Linked DNA regions of Nodosilinea sp. E11. The protein of the gene in region 2 binds, or shares a complex with, the protein of the main gene of each other region. Links are inferred from orthologs where the notes say so. Each region holds a gene or a part of one and is shown on either strand. Other genes may lie near its edges. The genes, in order: RRF56_RS23535 and RRF56_RS13225.

Evidence for each region.
Region 1: the proteins of RRF56_RS13225 (region 2) and RRF56_RS23535 are in contact, whole or in part, in a solved structure (PDB 8RP0), measured with the Escherichia coli proteins. The link is inferred for Nodosilinea sp. E11 from one-to-one orthologs.

Annotation. Positions count from the first base shown.
Region 1 is NZ_CP136520.1:4,790,063-4,793,223, reverse strand. The notes cover bases 112-2,952. They hold RRF56_RS23535 (aminodeoxychorismate/anthranilate synthase component II), read left to right. Parts: upstream 112-1,149; coding sequence 1,150-1,755; downstream 1,756-2,952. Other genes in these bases: crtI (phytoene desaturase family protein), read left to right, coding at 1,843-2,952; RRF56_RS23540 (diacylglycerol kinase family protein), read left to right, coding at 652-1,116; ybeY (rRNA maturation RNase YbeY), read left to right, coding at 112-574. Outside these bases: RRF56_RS23550 (DUF3285 domain-containing protein), read left to right, coding at 1-57; more of ybeY, read left to right, coding at 62-111; more of crtI, read left to right, coding at 2,953-3,161. UniProt on the Escherichia coli protein: Part of a heterodimeric complex that catalyzes the two-step biosynthesis of 4-amino-4-deoxychorismate (ADC), a precursor of p-aminobenzoate (PABA) and tetrahydrofolate.
Region 2 is NZ_CP136520.1:2,459,176-2,462,494, reverse strand. What follows is about bases 87-3,085. They hold RRF56_RS13225 (anthranilate synthase component I), read right to left. Parts: upstream 2,338-3,085; coding sequence 835-2,337; downstream 87-834. Other genes in these bases: RRF56_RS13220 (energy-coupling factor transporter transmembrane component T family protein), read right to left, coding at 2,304-3,085; pipX (transcriptional coactivator PipX), read right to left, coding at 424-696; RRF56_RS13235 (YggS family pyridoxal phosphate-dependent enzyme), read right to left, coding at 87-427. Also shown: more of RRF56_RS13235, read right to left, coding at 1-86; more of RRF56_RS13220, read right to left, coding at 3,086-3,218; ribosome biogenesis GTPase Der, read right to left, coding at 3,255-3,319. UniProt on the Escherichia coli protein: Part of a heterodimeric complex that catalyzes the two-step biosynthesis of 4-amino-4-deoxychorismate (ADC), a precursor of p-aminobenzoate (PABA) and tetrahydrofolate.

The DNA.
Region 1 (3,161 bases), 2.3 Mb from region 2 along the record:
CTGACGGTGACGGCGCTGCTGACCCTGCTGGTAGGTCTGGCCTACCTAACCCGTTAGCGCTATGGTCACAACTTTGTCTTCCCTACCGACCCTTGAGGTAGCCCTCGAGCTTGACCACCCCGCCGCCGCGGTGGTAACGGCTGACGAATGGGCGACGTGGTTTGCCCAGTGGGGCCAGCAGATGGCCCTAGAGGGGTCGCCCATTGCGGCCTACGAGCTGTCGCTAAAGCTGACGACCGATGATGCGATCGCATCCCTCAATCAGCAGTTTCGCCAGCTTGACCAGCCCACCGACGTGCTGTCCTTTGCGGCCCTAGAGACCGACTTTCCCCTCACCGACGACCAGCTAGCGACCGAACCGCTATACCTGGGGGACATCATTATTTCCCTCGATACGGCCGCCCGCCAGGCTCAGGAGGCTGACCACTCACTGCGCTGGGAAACAGTCTGGCTGGCTACCCACGGGTTTCTGCACCTGCTCGGTTGGGATCACCCCGACGATCAGACGCTAGCCGCTATGCTGGCTCAACAGAGTACGCTGCTGGAGGCGATTGGGCTCACGCCCGACAAGTAGGCTGAATTAGCCCTGACGCATTCTCCACGCTACGGTATAAAGCACTATTGCCCAATCGCCTATCGCAACGTTTATTTATGAGTCTCTATAGCGAAAAATCTGAGTCAGCCGTACCCGCTCCCAAGGGTAGCCTGAACCCTATCAACCGATCGCTCTCTTTGCAGGTGGCGACCAATCTATTTACCAGCTTTCAATACGCCTGGCAGGGAGTAGCCTACGCCTTTCGCACCCAGCGCAACTTTCGTATTCATGTGGTGGTTGGTAGTTTTGCGGTGAGTTTAGCAATCGCCCTGGGCCTCGCTCCGGTAGAGCTAGCGGTGATTATTCTTACCTGCGGTATCGTTCTCACCCTAGAGCTGATCAACACGGCCCTAGAGTCGGTGGTTGACCTCACTGTCGAGCAGACCTACCACGAACTCGCTAAGATTGCTAAAGACTGCGCCGCCGCCGCCGTGCTGATTTCGGCGCTGATTGCGCTATTGGTGGCTGCTTGTCTCCTGCTGCCGCCCCTCTGGCAACTGCTACAACCTCAGTTGTTTTAGCCCGATTCTTTAGACCTCATTCTGCCTGCGCCCATGATTTTAGTCATCGACAACTACGACAGCTTCACTTACAACCTGGTGCAGTACCTGGGCGAACTGGGGGCTGAGTTGCCGGTGGCCAACGACCTGCGCATCTTTCGCAACGACGAAATCACGCTGGACGACATTACCGCCCTTCAGCCCGACGGCATTGTGATCTCTCCTGGCCCTGGCACCCCTAACGACTCCGGGGTTTCTTTAGCAATTATTGAAAAGCTTGGCCCCACGCTCCCCATTCTGGGGGTGTGTCTGGGCCACCAGAGCATGGGTCAGGTGTTTGGCGGCAATGTGGTGCGGGCGGCCGAGCTCATGCACGGCAAGACTTCTCCTGTCTTTCACACGGGTAAGGGTGTATTTGCCGGGTTAGAAAACCCGTTCCAGGCCACCCGCTACCACAGCCTGGTGATCGATCGCCCCACCTGCCCCGAGGTGCTTGAAATTACCGCTTGGGTGGAAGACGGCACGATCATGGGGGTACAGCACCGCGACTATCCCCACCTGCAAGGGGTGCAGTTCCACCCCGAGAGCATTCTCACCGATGCGGGCATGCAGATTCTGCGGAATTTCTTGCTGTCGCTGCCGGTACCTGTTACCGCCTAGGGTGGGCATTTGCGGCGCGAGATTAACCAGCAGTAGTAGAATACGGAGACGTATTAACGTTTGTAACAGTTCTCTCAGGAGTCAACCATGGGCCGGAAGCAGGCGATCGTGATTGGGGCAGGTGTCGGTGGGCTAGCCATGGGCATTCGCCTACAAAGCCTGGGGTTTGACACCACCATCGTCGAGGCACTAGATGCCCCCGGCGGGCGAGCCTACGTGCGCCGTGAGCAGGGCTTTACCTTCGACATGGGGCCGACGGTGATCACAGTTCCCCACTTTATTGAAGAACTATTTTCCCTAGAGCGCGATCGCGCCGATCTGACCACCGACGACTTTCCCTCCACCATCGTCGATGAGAACAAGCGCATCAAAGAAGGCATTTCGGGCGGCCCCAACACCAACCGCTACGTGCAGATCGTCCCGATTCTGCCCTTCTACCGCATCTACTTCGACGACGGCACCTACTTCGACTACGACGGCGACGAAGCCCACACCTACGAGCAAATTTTGGCCCTAGGCGAACCAGGGGATTTAGAGGGCTACAAACGTTTCCACGAGCAATCTCGCGCCATCTTTGAGCGGGGCTTCTTAGAGCTGGGCTACACCCACTTTGGCGATGTGGGCACCATGCTCAAGGTGGCCCCCGACCTGCTCAAGCTCGATGCCGTGCGCAACCTGTTCCGCTTTAGCAGCCGCTACTTTAAGAGCGACAAGCTGCGCCAGGTCTTCACCTTTGAGCCACTGCTGGTGGGCGGCAATCCCCTATCAGTGCCCGCCATCTACGCCATGATCCACTTCGTCGAAAAGACCTGGGGCATTCACTTTGCCATGGGCGGCACCGGAGCGCTGGTGCAGGGCTTTGTGAAAAAGTTTGAGGAACTGGGCGGCAAAATCAGGTACAACGCTCCAGTGACCAAAATCAACGTCACCCGCCGGGACGGCAAGAAGGTTGCCACGGGCGTCACCTTAGGGGATGGCCTGACGATGACCGCCGATGCCGTGGTGTCAAACGCCGACTGGGCCACTACCTACGGCAAACTGATTGAACCTCAGTACCGCTTCTGGAACAGCGACCTGCGGGTGAAGCTGTCCCAGCAGTCGATGTCAGTATTCGTGATGTATTTTGGCTTTAAAGCCGACGGCAACGAAAGCGAGAAGCTGTGCCACCACACCATCATTCTCGGCCCTCGCTACGAAGAGCTGCTGAAAGATATCTTTGGCCGCAAAATCTTGCCCAAAGACTTCTCCCAGTACGTGCACCTGCCGACGCTTACCGACCCCTCTCTGGCCCCGCCAGGGCACCACGCCGCCTACACCTTAGTACCCATACCCAACAATAAGTCGGGCATTGACTGGAACGAGATGGGCGATCGCCTGCGCGACATTGTCATTGACTTCCTGGACGA
Region 2 (3,319 bases):
GGGGTAAGAGAGGCGTGAGGGCGGTGGCATCGAGGCCGTATTTTGGCGGGTCGGGCACCAGTTTTACTTGGAGACAGCACTGGGGGACTTTCTCCACCTCCATAGCGGCTTGATCGAGACGTTCGGCTAGCTTCAGGCTGTCAACGGAGTGAATCCAGTCAAAATGCTCAACGGCCTTGCGGGCTTTGTTGGTTTGCAAGTGGCCAATCAGGTGCCAGGTAATGTCGGGTAGGTCGCTGAGTTCGGTCTGTTTGGCGATCGCCTCCTGCACCCGACTTTCGCCAAAGTGTCTCACCCCCCGTTCGTAGGCCGCTCGAATGGTCTCTACTGGCAGAAACTTGGTTACTGCAATCAACGTTACCGTGGGGGGAATGCCCTGACGAATAGCGTCAAATTGCTCTGGCAGGGCGCTGGGGGCAGCGGTCATTGAAAGGTTTGCTTATAGGTGTGCTGGAGGCGATCATAGTCGGCCTGCTGGCCAGCCCGCCGCAAAATCCGCAGGCGGCTTTCGAGCAGCAGGCGGGCGTTGCTGCGACCGAGGGGCTGAAACTCCAACCCCTCCGTGGGGGAGTTGGTTACCAGAAAAAACAGCCGCTGGGCATATAGCGTTGCAAACAGCTCTTGCCCGTCGTCCACCATGCATACTCTGAAGAGCAGGCCAAAATTGGGATGATTGAGATAGGTTTCTGTGCTCATTCAGGTAGGGAAAAGGGTGCGTCGTACGACAGGATAATAGTTACGTCCGTTCAATTCGCCACATGCATTCTAGATCCTGCTGGGTAATCTTCATGCATTCAGCCGGTTAGATGCATTGAATTGCGCCTAATTGCCTGGCTAGCCCAAGCCCAGGGCTAGCAGCTGCGCCTGGGCTTTTTGTAAGGACTCTTGCCATTCTCGCTGAGGGTCGCTGTCGGCGACGATGCCTGCTCCCACCTGCCCCCACACCGTAGATCTGGCCGATGCTGGTTCAGTATGCCCAACCAACAGGGTGCGGATCAAAATGTTCAAATCTAGCTGGCCGCGCCGGTCAAGGTAGCCACAGGAGCCGTAGAACAGGCTGCGGCGCACTGGCTCTAGGGCTTCGATGATTTCCATGCAGCGCACCTTGGGGCAGCCGGTAATCGTGCCGCCGGGAAACGTGGCACGGATCAGGTCGATGGCGGAGCGATCGCCCCTCAGCTCTCCCACCACATTGCTCACTAGGTGCATGACGTGGCTGTAGTACTCCACAGTCAGCAGTTCATCGACTTGCACCGTACCCCACTGACACACCCGGCCCAGGTCGTTGCGCTCTAGGTCTACCAGCATGATGTGCTCTGCCCGCTCCTTAGGGTTGCTCAGCAGGGTTTGGGCCAACTCGGCGTCTTGCTGGGGAGTTGCTCCCCGAGGGCGTGTACCGGCGATGGGGCGGGTCTGGGCGATGCGCTTCTCATCGGGTTCGCCTGGCCCGTTCTGGAGCTGAACGAGCCGTTCTGGCGAGCAGCTAATCACGTCGCCCCAGGGGGTGCGCCAATAGCAAGCAAAGGGAGAGGGGTTAATGCCCTGCAAGTTGCGGTACAGGGTCCAACTATGGGCCGTAGTTTCCGTCGAGAACCGGAGGGAAAGATTGACCTGAAAGACATCCCCCGCTTCAATGTGCTGCTTGGCCCGTAGCACCGCCTGCTGGTACTCTGCCGCTGCCATCCCCAGGGTCACAGAGCGGGGATCGCCCGCCAGTTCTACCATTGGCGGTTTTTTATCCGGAGGCAGACTGAGCTGGTGCGCCATGGCATCTAGCTCTTCTGGAGACGGTGCCGCCAGCCACAGCCGCTGGGCTTGGTGGTCGAGCACGGCAAAGGTCGCGGGCTGATACCACAGCGCCACCGGAAAGGGTAGGGGATCGTCCTTGAGGGTGGGTAGGCGCTCAATTTCCCAGGCGAGGTCGTAGCCCAGCCAGCCCAGCCAGCCGCCGGTAAAGGGCAGTGTTTGCTCGGCGGCAGCGGCTTCTTCGCCTAAGAGCGCGATCTGTTGGCCCCCGGCTAACCGTTCGGCCAGCATGGGCAAAATATGGCCCACCCCCGGTGTCCACACCTGGGGAAGCCCCCCTACCGACTGGGGCGGCCCGGCGCAGATCGAGTAGCGTCCGTGAGGGCTCCAGGGGGGGGCAGGGCGAGAGGGAGCCATGGCAGAACTAGGGCAAGGGCTCTCTAGCAGGGCCACTAGATTAGCTAGGCTAGGGGGCTGCTGCAAGCGATCGCCGTAGAGGGCTTGAAAGATATCGCTACCGGTGCGGTGCTTGAGCGGTTGCGATCGCACCCACCAGTTCAAATCTCGCCTCCCCAGACCCACCGCGCCCACCAAAACACGGCTAATAGCCCCAAGGCAAACCAATCCCACGATCGCAGCACCATTTGGTACCAGCGCACCCGGTGCTCGTTGGGGCTGGTAAAGCCCCGCACCTCCATGGCGGCGGCGATCTGCTCTGCCCGCAATAGCAAATTTTGCAGCAGCCGCTCAACCACGGCCAGCCACACCTGGGCCGAGCCCCGCAGCCCCAACTTCTTCCAGTTGATGGCGCGGGTCTGCACCGATCGCACCAGGTTCTGTACCTCCTCCAGCACCAGCGGAATAAACCGCAGCGATAGGGTGACCGTCAGGGCAATCTCGGTCACGGGCAGGCGAAACCACCGCAGTGGGGCCATCAGCGCTTCTAGGGACACCGTAATTTCTTCAGGGGCGGTGGTGAGCAGGTAGAGGTTAGTGCCGTAGATCAGGGTAAACAGCAGCGTGCCAATGCGAATGCCCAGCTCCATCGATCGCCGGGTCACGGTGATTGGCCCCCAGTCGAGCACCACGTAGCGGTATGACGTGGGTTGAGGCAGTTCTGGTAGCACCTCTGGCGGATCCTCTAAGGTCGCCATGTCGGCGGGAGTGGGCAGCCGAGGCGTATGGGCGATCTGAAGCCCGTCGGGCATGACGAAGGTAAGCAGCATAACGATGCCGCTCAGCACCACCAGCCAGCCCATCTGCTGCCGCCACACCCGAAAGGGAATGCCTCCCACCAGCGTCAGCAGCACCAGCAGCGCCACCAGGCCAAATCGCCAATAGGCATTGGCCAGAATGGGCGTGACCAAAATGCTCATCAGCCAGGCCATCTTGACCCTGGGATCAATCCGGTGCAGCCAGGTGATGGGCTGTTCTAAGTAGAGGCCAATCGGGAGCGATCGCAGAAGATCCATTTATATCGGCTAAGGACGACTAAATGTGGAGTGGGCTCAGACTTTCGTGGCCCGGTTGGGGTTGTTGCGCTCTAGGTCACGCATGGCCTTGCCCCGCCAGA